3 regions of the Photorhabdus stackebrandtii genome follow, and region 3 is predicted to be linked to each of the others. Evidence: predicted binding sites of a transcription regulator. Region 3 holds the regulator's gene; each other region holds the start of a gene.

Region 1 (7,297 bases), on a different contig from region 3:
GGCGGCAAATTAACAAAACGTGGCACCTTATCTGACGGAATTTCCAGTAATGCATATTGGATATTCTGGCCGCGGACAATTTCAACCGCCAGATAAGTGTAGTCATCTTTCAGAAATTCAACCAGATTCGTTTCCGGGTTAATCAGGATTGGTGTGATATGGGGTCGCAAATGTTGACGAAAATATTGGCGTAACCAGATTTGCTGATTCGGTGAAATTTGCCGTTCATTGATCAGGAAAATCTGATTGCGGGCCATTTCCAGCAGTAATTCATTATAGAGCACATCAAATTCATGATCGGTTTTAGCGACTTTGGATTGGATCTTTTTCAGTACATGCCGGGAGCTGGTGGCGGATCCGCGCTCTTCATTAATCAGTATCCGCCGTTTCACATCAGCAAAACGAACTTTGTAGAATTCGTCCAGATTATTGGAGTAAATACCCAGGAACCGCATCCGTTCTATCAATGGGTTGCTCTTATCCGCCGCTTCCTGAAGCACACGTTCGTTGAAGGATAACCAACTAAGTTCTTTCTCGGTATAGAGCCTGTCTTGGGACATTGTTACTCCAGGTGTTGAGGTAAAGGTATTGAAATTTTGAATATTGTTAGTCGTGGCCTGTTGTTATAACCTCGTCTGTCATGGCGGGTTCAGGCTTTTTTATCTGCCTTGGATGCGAAATATTGATGTTGGAAAACACACATGCGAATTGCTGTGCGGTAACAGCCATTAATAAAGAATTCATCTATTAATTCGCCCTCAGTGTAGAAACCCAGCTTATTGTAGATATGAATGGCTTTACTATTTTCCTTATCGACAATCAGGTAGAGTTTATACAGATTAAGCACAGAAAATGCGTATTCCATTGCCAGTGTTGCCGCTTTGGTTGCATGGCCCTGGCCCTGATATGTCGGATCGATAATGATCTGAAATTCTGCCCGGCGATGGATGTAGTCGATTTCGACTAGTTCAACCAGCCCAACTTTGGCGTCAGAACTCGCGATAATAAACCGGCGCTCGTTCTGATCGTGAATATGTTTGTCGTAGAGATCGCTCAGTTCAACGAAAGCTTCATAAGGCTCTTCGAACCAGTAACGCATGACGCTGGCGTTGTTATCTAATTGATGGATAAAAGGCAGATCTTCCCGCTCAAGGGGGCGTAACCTGACAGGTGGAGAATGAGAACCACCAGACATTTGATACCTCGGTGTTTTTAATAAATAACAGAGTATTATTAATATTAGTTCGCAGTGCCGGGTATAATACCACAGCACTGTAAGTAGGGGTGAATAAATAGATTATTCTGCGGCATAGCCTTGTGGTGGAAGAATATTCCCATCCAGATGCGCTTTGCCATTAACCATGCTCAGGCGTCCTTCGACAAACCAGTTGATAACTAATGGGTAGATATCGTGCTCCTGAGTTTGAACCCGTTTAATAACCTCGCTTTCTTGGTCATTTGCAAAAATAGGGACTTTGGCTTGCAGGATCACCGGGCCGCCATCCAGCTCTTCTGTCACAAAATGAACCGAAGTGCCGTGTTCTGTATCGCCATTTTCCATTGCTTTGCGGTGAGTATGCAGACCGGGATATTTTGGCAATAGAGAAGGGTGAATATTCAGCAGGCGACCAAGATAGTGCTGAACAAAATCCGGCGTCAGGATACGCATGTAACCTGCGAGAATGACCAAATCAGGTTGATACTGATCAATGGCGTGTTTCAGTGCTTGATCATAAGTTTGACGATCCGCATAGTCTTTTGGGCTGACGACGTGGGTGGGAATTTCCGCCTGTTTAGCCCGCAGCAGACCATAAGCATCGGCGTTATTACTGAATACCGCACAAATTTGCCCACTGATTTTGTTCTGCTGGCAGGTGTCAATCACCGCCTGGAGATTGCTGCCGTTACCGGAGATCAAGACAACGATGTTTTTCATTGAATAACAACCTGTTGTTCGCCCTCTTTCAGTGTGGCGATGGTGCCGATTTGCCAGGCTTTTTCACCGGCGGTATTGAGTAATTCAAGCGCTTGTTCAACGGCTGTTTGTGGTAATGCAATGACCATCCCGACGCCACAGTTGAATGTACGGTACATTTCATGACGGCTGACATTACCGGTTTGTTGTAGCCAGTTAAATATTGCCGGCCATTGCCAACTGGATTCATTAATTTGTGCCTGGGTATTTTCAGGCAGGACACGTGGAATATTTTCCCAGAAACCGCCGCCGGTCAGATGAGCAATCGCGTGAATATCAAGGTGTTCAATCAGGGATAAAAGGGATTTCACATAAATTTTTGTCGGGGCGAGCAGGTGATCTGCCAGTGATTTGCCTTCAAGCTCGGTTGTTTCTGGATCTGTGTTACTGACGGACAGAATTTTGCGTATCAGAGAATAGCCGTTTGAATGGGGGCCACTGGCGGCGAGAGCAATCAGGGCATCACCCGCCTGAACGTTACTGCCATCAATGATTTCTGATTTCTCTACGACACCAACACAGAAACCGGCAACATCATAATCTTCACCGTGATACATCCCCGGCATTTCCGCGGTTTCACCGCCAACCAGCGCACAGCCGGATAATTTACAACCTTCCGCGATACCGGTGATAACGCTGGCGGCGGTATCAACATCCAGTTTTCCGGTTGCATAATAATCAAGGAAGAACAAGGGTTCTGCGCCCTGAACAACCAGGTCGTTGACGCACATGGCAACTAAATCAATGCCGATAGTGTCATGGCGTTTGAGATCCATCGCCAGACGCAATTTGGTACCCACACCGTCGGTACCGGAAACCAGAATAGGTTCGCGGTATTTTTGCGGTAATGCACATAAAGCGCCAAATCCACCTAAACCGCCCATAACTTCTGGACGACGAGTCTGTTTTACAACACCTTTGATACGGTCTACTAAGGCATTACCAGCATCGATATCTACACCGGCATCTTTATAGCTGAGAGAGGTTTTGTTGGTCACTGAGAAGCCCTCAAGGCGGTTGCATTTGATAAATTAAGATAGAACGCTGACAATTCTAGCAGCCTAAGCAAACGTTTGCGAGACTCTTATGCAGGATCTCAGTTATCGGAGAGAAGGCGGGTGTTTGATTAAAATCAACAGATTGGTAGTGGTGTTATGGTTAAAAGGCGGTATAATCTCGCGATTTTTTGTCTGCCGGCGACTTGACATACAGTAGGAGAAGCCCATGAAGATCGTTGAGGTGAACCACCCTCTTGTTAAACATAAACTCGGCCTGATGCGAGCAAATGATATCAGCACCAAACGCTTTCGTGAACTGGCCGCAGAAGTTGGAAGCCTTCTGACTTATGAAGCAACCGCTGATTTAGAAACTGAAAAGGTCACTATTGATGGCTGGTGTGGCCCGGTAGCTGTTGAGCAGATTAAAGGTAAAAAAATAACCGTTGTGCCTATTTTGCGTGCAGGGTTGGGTATGATGGATGGCGTATTGGAGAATGTGCCAAGTGCCCGGATCAGTGTCGTAGGTGTGTATCGTGATGAAGAAACGTTAGAACCTGTCCCTTATTTCCAGAAACTTGCTTCCAATATTGATGAACGTATGGCGCTGGTGGTTGATCCCATGCTGGCGACCGGCGGTTCCATGATTGCAACTATTGATTTACTGAAAAAAGCAGGTTGCCAGTCGATTAAAGTTCTGGTTTTGGTTGCGGCGCCTGAAGGTATTGCTGCGCTGGAAAAAGCCCATCCTAATGTAGAACTGTATACCGCTTCTATTGATGAGAAACTCAATGAGCAGGGGTACATTGTGCCTGGCCTGGGAGATGCGGGCGATAAGATATTTGGTACAAAATAATATGTTAGCCGACTTTTGAGTCGGCTTTTTTTGGTTCGTGATGCGATAACATGATGAGGATAAACAAATGACCCGTCGCACTATTGGGGTAGATGAGCGACCTCCGCTTTTACAGACCATTCCACTGAGCTTCCAACATCTTTTTGCTATGTTTGGTGCAACGGTATTGGTGCCGATTCTGTTTAAAGTCAACCCGGCGACGATTCTGCTATTTAACGGTATCGGTACATTATTATATCTGGTTATCTGTAAGGGAAAAATTCCGGCGTATTTGGGATCGAGTTTTGCATTTATTTCGCCGGTTTTATTGTTGTTGCCACTGGGGTATGAATTAGCGTTGGGCGGTTTTATCTTGTGTGGTGTGCTGTTTTGTCTGGTTTCATTGATTGTCAGAGTGGCGGGACGAGGCTGGATTAATGTGTTGTTTCCACCAGCAGCAATGGGAGCGATTGTTGCGGTTATCGGGCTGGAGCTTGCAGGTGTTGCGGCTGATATGGCCGGTTTGCGTCCGGCAGAAGGCGCTGATGTTAATCCAACGGCGCTGACAATTTCGCTGGTCACACTGGCGGTTACTGTTCTTGGTTCCGTAATGTTCCGTGGATTTCTGGCTATCATTCCGATTTTGATTGGGGTGTTGGTGGGTTACGCACTGGCATTCCTGATGGGGGAGGTTGACTTGACACCTGTGCGTGAAGCACCGTGGTTTGCATTGCCAACTTTTTACTCACCCCGTTTTGAATGGTTCGCCATAATGACGATCCTGCCTGCGGCACTGGTTGTTATCGCGGAACATGTTGGTCATTTAGTTGTCACGGCGAATATTGTGAAGAAAGATTTGCTGAAAGAACCGGGCTTGCATCGTTCTATGTTTGCGAATGGTATTTCAACTGTGATTTCAGGTTTTTTTGGTTCGACCCCTAACACGACTTACGGCGAAAATATTGGTGTGATGGCAGTTACCAAAGTATACAGCACTTGGGTTATTGGTGGCGCTGCGGTATTGGCGATTCTGCTCTCTTGTGTCGGTAAACTGGCGGCAGCGATTCAGGCCGTGCCTGTTCCGGTCATGGGCGGTGTTTCTCTGTTGCTTTATGGTGTTATCGGAGCATCAGGTATTCGGGTGCTGATTGATTCCAAAGTAGATTACAATAAAGCACAAAATCTCATTCTGACCTCCGTTATTCTTATTATTGGTGTCAGTGGCGCGAAAATAAATATTGGCGTTACTGAACTGAAAGGTATGGCGCTGGCAACGATTGTGGGTATTGGTATGAGTCTGATTTTCTGCTTGATTAGTATTATTCGTCCTGAAAAACAATATATTGAGTCTTCAATTGAATCTGTTAAACGTGATAAGTCATTGAAGTAATAAGTTCGATTTATTTCCCCGCTTTGAATGGTTTTAATCAGGGAGGGCGGGGATGGTTAGAATAATTTATTTTATCCGTGGAGGAGATTAGGGAAGCAGATGTTCACCACCAATTGGACGTAAACTTACTGGCGGCATATTTGTTATGGAGAAAAAAGGAGCGACAAGCTCCCTTCAAATGTTTATCGGACTACGTACCAGTTCTGCTTTTCACTGAGATACCGGACAGTACCCTCTTGTTCGGATTTCTTTAGGGCGTTGTAAGCAGCTCTCATACGTTCAGCCTTTTTAGCTACCGCTTTTTCGAGTTCAAGCTTTTCTTTTTCTTCAGCTTGTTTGTTATGTATGTATGACATAACCCCTCCCGCTTGGATCTAATTTATCTGTCATGGTAAAACCGTTTTGTGTCACAAATCGATTAATATATCGTTTATAGACCCGGTTCAGTCGCTCATCTGCGGCTAGCAAAATGTATCCACTAGGACTAACCGCATTATATGCTCATTAATCAACCTTTCAACTTCGGACATAATTCCTATCATCTGATGATGGTTATTTGTCGGGTACCTCTCAAATAGCGTGTTATTATCTAAATTGTTTTTTGCATCAAATGAAACTTCAAAGCAACTGCCCCGGTCGAGTCTGTAATTTTCAGGCAGAACGACAGAAGAATCCCCCTTTGAGATAATTTCCATTATAATCAAGGTGTATTCCACGCTAGACACCTCAAAGTCTGATATGTGCTTCGCCATATCCGAGGTTTTCTATTTTAAAAGGCATAGGTTTTCCCAAAGTTTCAACATGTTGAAACTTTATATTTTCAGTATTCTTCAATCAATTGATTTCATAGCAGTATTATAATGCAGACTTTCCTGTTCAAACTTAGCAGGAGAAATAAATGCGTGTTACGCCGCAAAAAAAGAGGTCACAAGGTCAGTTACGATTAAAGGATATCAGTATTAGTCTTTTAGTGACTAATAACTGATATCTCTTTAATTTTATGCTCGTTCTGGTTTCAGGTTATTCAACCAGGTGCAGATTATTCATTAAAATTGCGGCAGGTAATCACGATTTATCGCCAATACGTCATCCAAAAGCGGTGAAGCAATATCTACATCGGCAACCAGTGGGTTGGTGATCAATGCCCGCAGTGCAGCGTTGCGATCGCCATGAACCGCTGCTTCAATCGTTAAACGCTCGAAGGTTTTTATCTGTTGGGTCAGAGAGTACATACTGTCAGGCAGGCGGCCAAATGTCAGCGGGTGGGCGCCCTCTGCATTAATGATACAGTTGGTTTCAATGACGGCATCGTCCGGCAGGCCACGGATAGCACCGTGGTTAGGGGTATTAACCACCAGCTGGCTGCCAAGATTGTTGTGAATAGCGCACATCAGATCCAGTGCAACTTCAGAATAGAATGAACCGCCGCGGAAACTGAGCTGTTCTGGTTTGTGAGCAAGGTCTGGATCGGCATACAGTTCAAACAGCTCCTGCTCTACTTTCATGACTTGTTCTGCCCGTGTGCCTTGTTTGGCAGCGGCTTCGCGCTCTTCCTGCAACATGCTGTGGGTCTGATAGAAGTAACGGTGATAAGGGCAGGGGATTGCGCCTAATGCTCTGAGTAATGGCGGGGGCCAGGGGGATTCTTTAATGTTATTCATGGTTAATGCTACACCGTTGCATAACATATCAAGTACCCGATGCGTTTCATCCCGCCCTGAAACCAGTACCTGGTGTACCCAAACCATGTGATTAAGCCCTGCAAAACGTAATTGCACATCTTGATAAGGGTGTTGCAGCATATTGGCAATCATATGGTGCATGGTGACCGGGACATTACACAGGCCGATTATTTTTGCCTTGCTGTAACGGGAAACCGCTTCGGTGACGATCCCTGCCGGGTTAGTGAAGTTAACAATCCATGCATCTGGCGCAAGTTGTTCAACTTTACGGGCGATATCCAGCAAAACGGGGATGGTACGTAACGCTTTGGCAAATCCACCTACGCCTGTCGTTTCCTGACCGATTAAACCGTATTTCAGCCCCAGACGTTCATCCATAGCACGCGCCGGAAGCTGGCCGACACGCAATTGAGTTAAAAT
Region 2 (7,297 bases), on a different contig from region 3:
AGTTCGTTGAAAGTTGTTCGTGTAGGAGATAGCAATCCTTCAGGTTATTTGCTTGGTCATGAAGAATTGTTAAGAAGCATAGAACAAAGTCAAATAATATACAGCAGACTTGAAGAAAATACCTCCCTTACAGAAAAGTCAAAGGAAAATCTTTCCTTAGGAGCTGAGATATCCGGTTATATGGCAAGAACGATAAGGGATACAATATCAGAGCACAGCGAAGGACATAAATATAGAAGCAATCACCCTGATTTTTATGCAGAACAGACTTCTTTGCTTTAATGGATAAAAGTGAAAAAAACAATTATACAGGTGAAAGAAAAATTTATGCGGCAATGGAAGTTAAGACATATCATGATATAAAAAATAAAAAAACAGAATTACATGTCAACTATGCATTAGCTCATCCCTATACTCAATTCAGTAATGAAGAAAGAGCTATGCTACAAGAAACAGAACCCGCTGTTGCAACCAATAGAGAGTATAATTTCAAAGGCGTTGGAAAATTCCTGACAATAAAAGCCATAAAAAAATCACTAAAAGGACAAAATATAAATAAAATATCAACAGAAGCTATTAACATTCGCTCCGCGGCTATTGCTAATAAATTAGGAATGAGGAGAGCTTCACAATAAAAAGACTCATTTGGAATGCTACTTCAAATAAAATAAAGGTGTTTCTATAACATCATTAATTGAATATAGAAACACCCGCGAAAAACCCTCTGAATTTCCATTCAGGGGGTTACTGATAACATCAATACCAATTACAGCACATCAACCGCATTCAGTTCCCTGAAAGCCTGTTCCAGACGGACAATCATAGAAACCTGACCGGCACGCAGCCATACGCGTGGATCGTAGAATTTCTTATTGGGTTTATCTGCGCCTTCTGGATTACCCAGCTGGCCTTGCAGATAGCCTTCGTTCTTTTTGTAATAATTCAGAATACCTTCCCAAGTCGCCCATTGGGTGTCGGTATCAATATTCATTTTAACAACGCCGTAGCTGACAGCTTCCTTGATCTCTTCCGCTGTAGAACCGGAACCGCCGTGAAAAACAAAGTCCAGGCTGTTGTGTGGCAGATTAAATTTCTCAGCAACATAGTCCTGCGAGTTACGCAGAATTTTTGGTGTCAGCTTAACGTTGCCTGGCTTATAGACACCATGAACGTTACCGAAAGAAGCAGCAATAGTAAAACGTGGGCTGATAGCGTTCAGTTTCTCATAAGCATAAGCAACGTCTTCCGGTTGAGTGTATAGGGCGGAGCTATCCATATGGCTGTTATCAACACCATCTTCTTCACCACCAGTACAACCCAATTCGATTTCCAATGTCATATCGATTTTTGCCATACGAGCCAGATACTTACTGCAAATTTCAATATTTTCTTCCAACGACTCTTCTGACAGATCGATCATATGGGAAGAGAACAACGGCTTACCCGTCGCCGCATAATGCTTTTCACCCGCATCTAACAGGCCGTCAATCCACGGCAGCAGTTTACGCGCACAGTGGTCAGTATGCAGGATCACAGGAACACCATAATGTTCAGCCATCTGATGAACATGGTGAGCACCAGAAATTGAACCCAGAATAGCCGCTTGCTGACCTTCAGCTTTCACGCCCTTACCGGCAATAAAAGCAGCACCGCCATTAGAGAACTGAATGATAACTGGAGAACGAACTTTAGCAGCCGTTTCCAAAACTGCGTTGATTGAATCAGTACCTACACAGTTTACCGCCGGCAACGCAAAGTGGTTTTCTTTGGCTATTGCGAACACTTTTTGAACATCATCACCAGTGATGACACCCGGTTTTACGAAATCAAAAATTTTAGACATGTTACGTGGGTCCTGTTTAGAGCGGGCAGATAAAACTGCCCGTCATGACTTAATTACTGTTTTGCACGTTCTTCCAGCATCACAACCGCAGGCAATTTCTTTCCTTCCACAAACTCAAGGAAAGCACCGCCACCAGTAGAGATGTAAGAAATTTTGTCAGCAATACCAAACAGGTCAATTGCTGCCAGAGTATCGCCGCCACCTGCGATAGAGAATGCGTCACTATCAGCAATTGCGCGAGCGACAATTTCAGTTCCTTGGCGGAAATTAGGGAATTCAAATACACCAACCGGGCCATTCCACAGAATAGTTTTAGCGCTTTTCAGGATATCTGCCAAGCGTTGAGCGGATTCATCTCCCAAATCGAGGATTTGTTCATCATCTTTAATATCGCCGGTAGATTTCAAGATAGCCTCAGCAGTTTCAGAGAATTCTGTTGCGACACGAACATCAGTTGGCACTGGAATATCACAGCTTATCAGCAGTTTTTTCGCTTCTGGGATCAAGTCATCTTCATACAATGAACGGCCTACATTGTGACCTTCCGCAGCAACAAAAGTATTCGCGATACCTCCACCCACAATCAGTTGATCCGCGATTTTGGACAGTGTGTCCAATACGGTCAGCTTGGTTGAAACTTTAGAGCCACCAACAATAGCAACCATTGGACGGGCTGGCTTATCCAGCGCTTTACCCAATGCATCCAGTTCTGCGAACAGCAGAGGACCGGCACAGGCAACAGGCGCAAACTTAGCCACACCGTGGGTAGAAGCCTGGGCACGATGCGCCGTACCAAATGCATCCATAACATAAATATCACACAAAGAAGCGTATTTTTTAGCCAGAGTTTCGTCGTCTTTCTTCTCACCTTTATTAAAGCGAACATTTTCCAGAACAACCAGCTCACCTTCCGCTATGTCCACACCTTCCAGATACTCTTTTTCCAGACGAATCGGAGAAGACAATTTCTCTTTTAGGTAATCTACTACTGGTTTCAGCGAGAATTCTTCATTGTATTCGCCTTCAGTAGGACGGCCGAGGTGAGAAGTGATCATCACCTTGGCGCCCTGTTTTAATGCTGCTTCGATGGTCGGCAAAGAAGCACGGATACGCGCATCAGAGGTGACTTTGCCATCTTTTACCGGAACGTTCAGGTCAGCACGGATCAAAACTCGCTTACCCGCCAGATCTAAATCGGTCATCTTAATTACAGACATGGTGAATCCTCTCGTTGATTCTCTAAATTGTTTAATCTTGTGCCGTGTGCAGATCTATTATTATGCACAGTCTGTCAGCAACAGATCATTTGAAACCCGTAGCAGCCATTGCTAACGTTGTATCCAACATTCGGTTAGCAAAACCCCACTCATTATCACACCAGACTAATGTCTTAATCAGATGTTGCCCACTGACCCGCGTTTGTGTGCCATCAACAATCGCACTGTGGGGATCGTGGTTAAAATCCGTTGAGACTAACGGCAATTCGGTATAGTCAACTATACCACGAAATGAAGTTGCTGCTGATTTTTGCATTAATTCATTGATTTTTTTGACATTCACTGGAGATTTTACTGTAACGCTCAAATCAATAGCAGTAACATTAATCGTTGGTACGCGTACTGAGATGGCTTCAAAACGGTCACAGAATTTTGGAAAAATCCGGGTTATCCCTGCGGCCAATTTTGTATCCACCGGAATGATAGACTGGCTGGCGGCCCGGGTACGCCGTAAATCCTGATGATAGGCATCAATCACAGGCTGGTCATTCATTGAGGCATGAATTGTTGTCACTGTGCCAGACTCAATCTCAAATGCATCATCCAATAATTTAATGATAGGAATAATGCAGTTGGTGGTACAAGAAGCATTAGATACAATGCGATCTTCTGCTGTCAGTAAGTCCTGATTCACACCATAGACCACCGTTGCGTCTAAATCATTACCGCCCGGATGGGAAAACAGCACCTTTTTTGCGCCACTGGCAAGATGTGCTTCCCCATCAGCTCTGCTGCCATATATCCCACTGCAATCAAGAACAATATCAATTCCCAATTCTTGCCAAGGCAATGCCGATATATCGGGTTGATGAAACAGACGAATATTATCGTCACCAACCTGCAACAAATCATTATTCAGACGCACATCCCAGGCAAAACGGCCGTGACTGGAGTCATACTTCAGCAAGTGGGCAATCCCTTCGGCCCCCGCCAACTCATTAACAGCAATAATAGCAATTTCAGCCCGACGCCCAGACTCATAAAGAGCACGCAAAATACTGCGCCCTATCCTGCCAAAACCGTTTATTGCTACCTTGATTGTCATGTTACTCCCTGAATATAGTTATTACCACGCAACCGTTTAGGATAAACGACGCAATCACTTATGTACTGATTGCTTATCACAAAATTGCTAAAACTGTGGCACAAAAAACTCTCCAGACAACAAAACGAAACGATTCAGCTACTGACAATGAGATTAAGGGAAAAGCAGATTGATGGCAATAGTAAAAAGTGATCAAAGTACAAAACGGAAAAACATGCCAGCATTTGATGTAAGTCAAATCCAATACATTGATCTATCAATACCATCCGCTTAAATATTGACAACCAGTTTCAATATATGGAAACTAGTTGTCGTTTATTGAAGTGCAAGATTAAGGAAGTAAATCGTGTCGATCAAGAAAACTCCGGCGTCTGAGGTATTCAACGAGATCACATTAGCAGTGTTCCGGCTCAATGCCCGATTGCTCTCTAAAGGGGATAAGCTCGTTGCCCCGTTGGGAATCACGAGCGCGATATGGCAGGTGCTCTGTGCGATTGCACTCGCACCACATCCACTCTCAGCGCCCCAGATTGCCGCAGCAATGAGCATCACACGCCAAGGTGCACAGAAACAACTGAATCTTGGATTGAAGGCAGGAATGGTGAAAACCATCATTAATCCCCGGCACGAACGTTCACCGCTCTATCGACTCACTGGGCTTGGTCAGCATACCTTTGATACAGCGACGTCGCTTGAAACCGAATGGATGGAATCGCTCGTGAAAGACGCTGAACTCAACGAGCTGAAAGTGACGTTGGACACATTACTCAGCCTGGTGGCTAGACTGGAAGATCCATCGATGCCAGATAGTGCTGAGGATTGGATTGTCAATCACGACAAAGCATGCGACTAAAATACGACGTACCAACGGATCGCTGCGCAATCTACGTTGGCATGTCTCCGTCATGAACCGTATGAATCACGCGGTTCACTTCGGCAAAATAGTGAAATAAACATAAATACAAACAAGTAACTTTCAGGAGATAAAGATGCTCAAGCTAGAAGAAATGGACACCCACGTGACCATGCGGGAACAATTATTTTCGAACACCGATGGCTCCATAGTGCTGATGAACATATTCCATGTTGATCCTTCACAGGCAGACATCCTGGTGGCCGCTTGGAAGGAAGATGCGGAGTATTTCCGGGCACAGACCGGCTTGATTTCTGCGCAATTGCATCGCGGGATCGCCGGCAGTGGTACGTTCATGAACTATGCTGTTTGGGAAAATCTGGAGTGCTTTCGCACCGCATTCACAAGCCCCGAATTCCAGGAGAAGCTTGCCAGGTATCCCGATGGAATGATCGGGTCACCACACGTATTTCAAAAATTAACCGTTCCTGGGATCTGCGTGGCATAAACCATTAGTAAGCTCGCCTAATAGCAGCGCGCCAATGAACAGTGGCAAAAAAACTGACCAAAACACGCGCTGCCTATGACGAGGGAAACACCGCCAGAAAATTCAGAAAGCGGTCACAACCTGTCTTCAATAATGATATTGTGCAAAAAAGAGCGCATCGGCTCAACATTTACCCCGGATGCGCTCACTTATAAACTAACTCATTATTTCAGCAGAGCTTTAGCCTTAGCGACAACATTCTCTACAGTGAAACCGAACTCTTTAAACAGCTGCTCAGCAGGAGCCGATTCACCAAATGTCTCCATACCCACGATAGCACCATGTATGCCAACATATTTAAACCAGTAATCGGCAATACCCGCTTCAACTGCAACACGCGCAGAAACCGCAGTTGGCAATACCGCTTCACGGTATGAAGCATCCTGCTTATCAAAAGCATCAGTAGACGGCATAGAAACTACACGTACCTTACGGCCTTCCTGAGTCAATTGATGATAAGCCCCTACTGCCAATTCAACTTCTGAACCTGTTGCAATCAAAATCAACTCTGGCTGGCCTTCACAATCTTTCAGGATGTAAGCACCCTTCTCAATATTAGCTAATTGCTCAACAGTACGTTCTTGCTGTGCCAGATTCTGGCGAGAGAAAATCAGTGCTGATGGACCTGTTTTACGTTCAATAGCGTATTTCCATGCAACCGCAGATTCAACCTGGTCACATGGACGCCATGTGCTTAGATTTGGCGTCACACGCAAACTGGCAATCTGTTCTACCGGCTGGTGAGTCGGGCCATCTTCACCCAAACCGATTGAGTCATGGGTATAAACAAAGATGCTACGAATTTTCATCAGTGCCGCCATACGCACTGCGTTACGGGCATATTCAACGAACATCAGGAAAGTTGCACCATAAGGTACAAAACCACCATGCAGAGCAATACCGTTCATAATGGCGGACATGCCAAATTCACGAACGCCATAATGGATGTAATTACCTGCTTGATCTTCGTTCAATGGCTTAGAACCTGACCACATCGTCAAATTACTTGGCGCCAGGTCAGCAGAACCACCCATAAATTCAGGCAGCACTTTACCAAAAGCTTCCAAGGCATTTTGAGATGCTTTACGACTGGCAATATTGGCAGGATTTTGTTGCAATTGTTCGATAAATGCTTTTGATTCGGTTTCCCAGTTTGCCGGTAATTCACCACTGGTACGGCGTTTGAATTCAGCAGCTAATTCAGGATATGCTTTTTCATAAGCAGCGAATTTCTCATTCCAGGTGGCTTGTTTCGCGTTACCAATTTCTTTTGCATCCCACTCAGAATAGATTTCCGCTGGAATTTCAAAGGCTGGATGACTCCAACCCAACACTTCACGAGTTGCAGCAATTTCTGCGTCACCTAATGGAGCACCGTGAGAATCATGCGTACCCGCTTTGGTTGGCGCACCAAAACCGATAACTGTTTTACACATCAGCAGTGAAGGTTTATCAGAAACTTGACGTGCTTCTTCAATCGCTGCTTTGACTGCATCTGCATTATGACCATCAACACCGCGAACTACATGCCAGCCATAAGCCTCAAAACGACCTGCTGTATCATCGGTAAACCAGCCTTCAACATGACCATCAATAGAAATGCCATTGTCATCATAGAAAGCAATCAGTTTGCCCAGCTTTAACGTTCCCGCCAGAGAGCAAACTTCATGAGAAATGCCTTCCATCATGCAACCATCCCCCATAAACACGTAAGTGTTATGATCAACGATAT
Region 3 (7,297 bases):
TGCCTATTTCGGATAATGTCGTTTGTTGCCCCTGACAAACTGCGAGAATTCTCTGCTTCAGTTCATGTGGGAACGGATGTGAATAACTGGCTTGTTGAGCAACAACTTTATCGTTGATTGCGGCAAGCACTACATCAACCCCATCCAAACTTGTACCCGACATTACACCAATATAGCGACCTGACTTCATAACCATTAATTTGCCTTCCTGCTTAGAATCTACCTTGATAAAATCAGAAACCACGCCAATAACTATAAAGCGCGGTGGTTTTAGCTGTATATGGCTAATAGGAAAACAACGGAATAAAACCTAAGTTTTGGAAACGACTTCACAAAAAATGCGGAATTTTTCATTAATAGCTATTCCTTTTAAAAATCTCTATTGACGTTTAATATATGTTTAGCACTAGATTGCTAATGTACCGACTATTCTATCCGAATAAATTTTTTATTACTTGTTGCCAATGCCGGTTGTAGCCTGGTTGCCCATAAGCTATCAGATTTCCGCAGTCAGGCATCAAAATCAGGAGTTACTATGTTTAAGCATTTTTTAGTTAGCGCGGTTGCAGTCGCATCATTATCAGGCTGTGTCAACACCGATTCCCTTTCTGGTGATACTTATACTGCCGGACAGGCTAAACAAGTCCAGACAATCTCCTACGGTACGGTTGTTTCCGTTCGTCCTGTCAACATTCAAGCTGGCAGCAATGAGAATGTATTAGGTGCTATCGGTGGCGCAGTTCTGGGTGGCCTGGTCGGCAATACTATTGGTGGTGGTAGTGGTAACACATTGGCGACTGCCGCAGGCGCGGTTGCCGGTGGTGTTGCAGGTCAAAACATTCAGGGGGCACTCAACACAACTAAAGGTGTAGAACTGGAAATTCGTCGTGACAGCGGTGAAAGCATCATTGTTGTTCAAAAACAAGGTAAAACAGTCTTCAGTAAAGGCCAACGTGTCAGAATCGCAGGCCAAGGCAGTAACATTACCGTTTCACCTCGACAATAAAATATAGATAAGAAAACCGTGACTTCAGCTTTGTAAGCCGCGGTTTTCTTTCATCTGGTTAGCATTTCATGGATATCGTCATTACTATCTACTCTGTAATTGGATAATATTTTGCTCTAGTTTCTGAACTAAAGTGGAAAGAAAAGCAAGTTCCTCGCGTGAAATACCTTCCAGAATCTCATTTCTTGTCGATTCAATAACACCATCTAGCTCCCTAATAACCGACGCAGAGTCTTCAGTCAGCTTGATTCTTTTTGCACGACGATCATTGGCACAAGTATGCCGGGTGATAAGTCTTTTTTCCTCAAGCTGATCTAATGTCCTGACTAAAGATGGTTGTTCGATACCGATAGCTTTCGCCAACTGTATCTGAGATTGCTCCTGAGGTAACCGGCTAATATTGTATAACGTTACCCAATGAGTCTGAGTTAATTCCAACGGCTTTAAACGATAGTCAATTAAAGCACGCCAAATACGGACTAACCGTGCCAGATCTGATCCCAATGTAGATTCCAATTGTCCCTCCTTAAATAACTAGCCTACTAAACATAACAGCCAAATTTTTCTAAATCAGGCTAATTAGCCTTAAAAAAGTATATATAACTTCTGTGTAATCACAGTAAACTCTTAGTAACTAACTAATTCAGGTAACTATAACCAAGAACAACTAAACTTAAATTCAATTCAGAACAAAACAATTAACATACAATATTTTTAACACAAAAACTATCAGAACTATGAATACAAACAAATAGAAACCAATAAATATCATTCAATACTTTATTCCAAGTACTATAAGGATAGCTGTCATCTAAATGCTAAGCTATCTATTTTTACATTAATGTTGTTTTTATTTTACATTTGTCACACAATCAAACTTAAAATTCCATTTAAAACATAAAGTTATAAAAACATTTAAAATAAAAACTGTTAGTCATCCCATTGAGCAATAAATAAAAAAATAACAAACAAAACACCTTAAATTATAGTAGAACATTTATAACTTTGCCAAAAATATAACCCTATATAAGTAAATCATTGAATTGTTAACTCTAATAACCTCAAAATTTTCTAATTAAAATAGGGATGGCTGCTCAGGCAATTCTTCATCTGTCTGATTTTGTGCTCTCACTGCACGTAAATATCTTTGCCGGCACAATCTCAATACTTCACGCTTTTGTCCATCTGACATTTTCATCCAATTAAATCTTTCTTCCCGACTGCGATAACATCCCAAACAAAAGCCCCGCTCATTAGCCTGACAAATTCCTCGACAAGGACTGGGAATAGCAAAGAACTCTAGTTGCTCGACCATCACATCCCGTTTCCTATACAATTCACATGCTATATTTAATTATAAACCCAGATGAGAATAAATTATAATTATGGATAAATTGAACTGTAACCGTAAGACACGTTATAGTTAGTAGTTTTTGTGCGGCCTGCCGCACAAAAATACTGAGAAAACCATTAAATTAGAGGTAATTATGCGCTTACTCCATACCATGATCCGCGTAGGTGATCTACAACGCTCCATCGACTTTTACACTAAAGTATTAGGAATGCGCCTGCTGCGCGTCAGTGAGAATACAGAATATAAGTACTCACTCGCCTTCGTTGGCTACACAGATGAAAGCGAAGGGGCGGTGATCGAGTTAACTTATAACTGGGGAGTTGACCATTATGCAATGGGAGAGGCCTTTGGTCACATAGCATTGGGTGTTGATGATGTCGCAGCCACTTGCGAATGTATCCGCAAAGCGGGGGGTGACATTACCCGTGAAGCCGGCCCGGTAAAAGGTGGAACAACCATTATTGCTTTCGTTGAAGATCCAGACGGTTACAAAATTGAACTTATTGAAAATAAAAATGCCAGCAACGCCCTGGGTAACTCAATCTGATGTTTGATAAAAAAGAGCCAAACGTCCTTAGTGGACGTTTTCGAGGTTATTACCCTGTCGTTATTGATGTTGAAACTGGCGGCTTTAATGCCAAAACAGACGCGTTACTTGAAATTGCCGCCATCACACTGGAGATGGATGATCAAGGTTGGCTGGTGCCCAGTGAATCACTTCATTTCCATATTGAGCCATTTGAGGGAGCAAATCTTGAACCAGCAGCCCTAGAGTTTACCGGCATCGATCCATCAAATCCGCTACGTGGCGCAGTAAGCGAATATGAAGCTTTACACGCTATTTTTAAAATGGTCCGTAAAGGGATAAAAAACAATCATTGCAGCCGGGCCATTATTGTTGCGCACAATGCTAACTTTGATCATAGCTTTGTTATGGCTGGCGCAGAACGCGCCAGACTGAAGCGGAATCCGTTTCATCCATTTGCGACTTTTGATACAGCTGCTTTAGGCGGTCTGGTATTAGGACAAACGATTTTAGCAAAAGCCTGTGCTACAGCCGGGATCCCATTCGACAATACTCAGGCTCACAGCGCCTTATATGATACTGAGCGCACCGCTGAATTATTCTGTGAAATGGTTAATCGCTGGAAACAACTTGGTGGTTGGCCATTAGCAACAGCAGAAGAAGAAAAAACCGGATAGACTTATAGCTAACTATAAGATTAATATAATCAAATTGAAATTTAAGCAATAACAAAAACCCCCATATATCTACATATGGGGAGATAGCACAATAGCCTGTCGCTAATTTAAAAATTATTCTGTTGCGTTTTCGTCTTGAGAGCGATATTTATCAGCGGTCTCTTTAATTAATGTTTGTAGCTCACCTCGTTGATACATTTCAATAATAATATCGCATCCACCTATCAACTCCCCCTCAACCCAAAGCTGAGGAAAAGTTGGCCAATTAGCATATTTTGGCAATTCTGCACGAATATCGGGATTTTGCAAAATATCTACATAAGCAAAACGTTCACCACATGCAGATAAAGCCTGAACAGCCTGTGCAGAAAATCCACAATTTGGTAATTTAGGAGAGCCTTTCATATACAGCAGAATCGGGTTCTCTTTAATTTGGCGCTCAATCTTATCAATAGTCGTCATTTTTATTTCCTTTAAACCAACATCGTCACAATATTGGCGGAGAATACCATTTTCTTTCACTAATATGCATCCTGATATTTTCTTATCCTTGAACAGATGGTCTCTTTTTGACTGTTATATTCAAAGGGCAGATAAGCCATTGAAGCTGCCTGCCCTCTTTCCTTTCAATATAAAACCCAATTTTTACATCACCTAATCAATTCAAAACATCAGGCAAAGATCACGCAAACAGCGGCAAAAATGGCAATCATCACCAACGTGCTCACCGCAGTAAATAAGCCAAGCTTCAAATCGGTATTCATCGATCCCCCTCAGAATAGAAGTCTATAACCACAAATACCATTCAGTTAACATGGTTAATTATCCTTAACATTAAGGAAAAAACATAAAATAGCGATTACCCTGTATTTTATAACATTGATTATTGCTTTCACTTTTGAGCCAGATCAGACAAAATTCAGGATTTATCGCTAATTTATTGCCAGCAGACACCCTAATGTATAAAGATACTGGCAAACAATTAACAAAGAGTTTTAAATTTAGACCAAAAGGTCAGGAGTCTTTCATCTCATGGCAACGATCAAAGATGTGGCTAAACACGCTGGCGTTTCAACCACTACCGTATCCCATGTTATTAATAAAACCCGTTTCGTCGCCGAAGATACCAAGGCCGCCGTTTGGGCTGCTATCAAAGAATTGAGTTATTCACCCAGTGCCGTTGCTCGCAGTCTGAAAGTTAACCATACAAAATCGATCGGATTACTGGCAACATCCAGCGAAGCCCCCTATTTTGCTGAAGTCATTGAAGCCGTTGAAAACAGTTGTTATAGCAAAGGCTATACGCTGATTTTGTGTAACTCACACAATAACATTGATAAACAGAAAGCCTATCTGGCCATGCTGGCACAAAAACGGGTGGATGGATTGCTGGTGATGTGTTCAGAATACCCGGAACAGTTGTTGGGAATGTTGGAAGATTATCGCCATATTCCCATGGTCGTCATGGATTGGGGACAAGCCAGAGGTGATTTCACTGATACTATTATTGATAACGCATTCCACGGCGGTTATCTGGCTGGTCGCTATCTTATTGAGCGTGGTCATCGTGATATTGGTGCGATCCCTGGTCCCTTAGCACGAAACACCGGTGGTGGCCGTCATCAGGGGTTCTTAAAAGCATTAAAAGAAGCCAGTATTCCAATCAGAGAAGAGTGGATTGTTCAAGGGGATTTTGAACCAGAATCGGGCTACAAAGCCATGCATCAAATTCTGAATCAAAAACAGCGTCCGACCGCAGTTTTCTGTGGTGGCGATGTGATGGCAATGGGGGCTATTTGTGCTGCTGATGAATTAGGATTACGCGTCCCACAGGATATTTCTGTGATCGGTTACGACAATATACGCAACGCCCGCTATTTCTCTCCAGCATTGACAACTATCCATCAGCCAAAAGAACGTCTGGGGCAAATGGCATTTTCTATGTTACTGGACAGAATAGTCAGTAAACGTGAAGATGCACAAACTATTGAAGTACATCCACGTTTGGTTGAACGGCGTTCTGTCACAGATGGCCCATTTATCGACTATCGCCGTTAATCCTCCCTATTCATCCTGAAGCCATTCAGCATTAAGAGTTTCACTATCGCCGAGATAACCAAGAAGCCAACTTAATGCCGGAGAATGGCTATTTTGCACCCATGTCAAACAACATGGGCTATCTGGCAAAGGCTGCTCTAATTCCAATGCTTCCAGTTTCTTCTGCCGGATCAGTGGCATTGCCCTATGCTTCGGGACCATTCCCACACATAAACCCTCATTCAGACAAGCCAGACCAGACTCCCAATCAGGTACCACCAGCCTGCGCTGATTATCCAGAGTCCAGGTATCACGCTTCGGTAAATTGCGGGATGTATCCTCAAGACACAAGCTAGGATAAGGTCGCATTTGATCATCAGACAGTAGACCCGTCAGCTGAGTTAAAGCATGACCCGTACTGACGACACACAGCCAGGGCATAAACCCCATATCCCTGAAACTGTACCTTTCCCCTACCGGCGCTACCCGGGTGGCCCCAATTGCAACATCAACCCGGCCATCCACCAGCGCGTCCCATACACCATTGAATACTTCCTGATGAATAAACAGCTCTATATCAGGAAAATGGTGATAAAAATCAAGAATAAGCTGACGACTGCGTTCTGGTTTAACAACCCGGTCAATCGCAATACTGAACTGCCCTCTCCAGCCATTTGCAACCTGTTGGCACTGATGACGCGTGTCAATCATTTTTTTGATAACAGCGCGAGCCTCTTTGATAAAAATACTGCCTGATTCAGTTAATTCCACATCCCGATGACGACGTTCAAACAACGGGACGGCAAGCCACTCTTCCAGCTGCCTTACGGTATAACTGATCGCAGAAGGGACGCGGTGAAGTTCCGTTGCAGCAGCACTAAAACTTCCCGTTCTGGCAACAGCATCCACAACTTCAAGTGAATATTCTGACCACATAATTTTACCTTTCAATTTTTTTCATAGCATTATCCAAATATTACCGTTTCACAAGTAAAAATCACGGCATATAGAATATGTACAAATATTCTTATCTACCTATTCACAGCAAGTTATTTCAATCATGATATCCAAAGAGAGTAATCAAATGAAAAACTCAAGTCAGTTCATGTTCTACCTTGCAGGCTTGAGTATGCTGGGTTATCTGGCTATTGATATGTATCTACCGGCATTCGGCCCTATGCAACAAGAATTGGGCACATCGGCGGGAGCAATCAGTGCCAGCCTGAGCATCTTTCTTGCAGGTTTTGCCTTTGCTCAACTTTTGTGGGGGCCTCTTTCAGATCGCTTTGGAAGAAAGCCTATTATTATCACCGGGTTATCAATGTTTTCTGTTGGCTGTCTGGGTATGCTTTGGATAACAGACGCCACGCAACTTTTAGTTTTGCGTTTTATCCAAGCCATAGGTGTTTGTTCAGCCGCGGTTTCATGGCAAGCATTAGTTATTGATCGTTATGATGCCAACCATACCAAACGCGTTTTTGCCACGATCATGCCCCTGGTCGCACTTTCCCCCGCCCTGGCGCCTTTGATAGGGGCCTGGCTGTTACAACATGGCGGCTGGCGCATCATTTTCCTGGTATTACTGGCAATTACATTATTACTGCTGTTGCCTACTCTATTTCTGCAAGAAAACCGCAAAAAAAAGAGTGAGACTGAAACGCAGAAAAGCCATGTATCTTTCTTTACGTTACTAAAAT

The links. The regulator PurR, encoded in region 3, represses purine synthesis genes. The targets are predictions, from matches to a motif close to CANGCAAACGTTTGCNTG.
Region 1: purM (phosphoribosylformylglycinamidine cyclo-ligase) is a predicted target of PurR. The motif match lies at 3,038-3,055, and genes of this name have one in related genera.
Region 2: epd (erythrose-4-phosphate dehydrogenase) is a predicted target of PurR. The motif match lies at 4,191-4,208, and genes of this name have one in related genera.

What each region holds. Positions count from the first base shown of each region.
Region 1 covers NZ_PUJV01000005.1:98,923-106,219, reverse strand. Annotated here, with positions in the region: gene ppk1 (polyphosphate kinase 1) at 1-560, opposite strand, end outside; gene speG (spermidine N1-acetyltransferase) at 650-1,195, opposite strand; gene purN (phosphoribosylglycinamide formyltransferase) at 1,298-1,936, opposite strand; gene purM (phosphoribosylformylglycinamidine cyclo-ligase) at 1,933-2,973, opposite strand; gene upp (uracil phosphoribosyltransferase) at 3,200-3,826, shown strand; gene uraA (uracil permease) at 3,894-5,195, shown strand; gene C5470_RS06040 (hypothetical protein) at 5,378-5,551, opposite strand; gene C5470_RS06035 (6-phospho-beta-glucosidase) at 6,242-7,297, opposite strand, start outside.
Region 2 covers NZ_PUJV01000004.1:169,004-176,300, forward strand. Annotated here, with positions in the region: gene C5470_RS05255 (RHS repeat domain-containing protein) at 1-282, shown strand, start outside; gene C5470_RS05260 (hypothetical protein) at 282-635, shown strand; gene fbaA (class II fructose-bisphosphate aldolase) at 767-1,843, opposite strand; gene pgk (phosphoglycerate kinase) at 1,897-3,060, opposite strand; gene epd (erythrose-4-phosphate dehydrogenase) at 3,146-4,165, opposite strand; gene C5470_RS05280 (MarR family winged helix-turn-helix transcriptional regulator) at 4,620-5,018, shown strand; gene C5470_RS05285 (antibiotic biosynthesis monooxygenase family protein) at 5,155-5,526, shown strand; gene tkt (transketolase) at 5,730-7,297, opposite strand, start outside.
Region 3 covers NZ_PUJV01000003.1:47,018-54,314, reverse strand. Annotated here, with positions in the region: gene anmK (anhydro-N-acetylmuramic acid kinase) at 1-190, opposite strand, end outside; gene C5470_RS03350 (outer membrane lipoprotein) at 536-1,006, shown strand; gene slyA (transcriptional regulator SlyA) at 1,091-1,522, opposite strand; gene C5470_RS03340 (DUF1289 domain-containing protein) at 2,082-2,321, opposite strand; gene gloA (lactoylglutathione lyase) at 2,494-2,907, shown strand; gene rnt (ribonuclease T) at 2,907-3,563, shown strand; gene C5470_RS03325 (Grx4 family monothiol glutaredoxin) at 3,678-4,025, opposite strand; gene purR (HTH-type transcriptional repressor PurR) at 4,596-5,621, shown strand; gene punR (DNA-binding transcriptional activator PunR) at 5,628-6,536, opposite strand; gene punC (purine nucleoside transporter PunC) at 6,685-7,297, shown strand, end outside.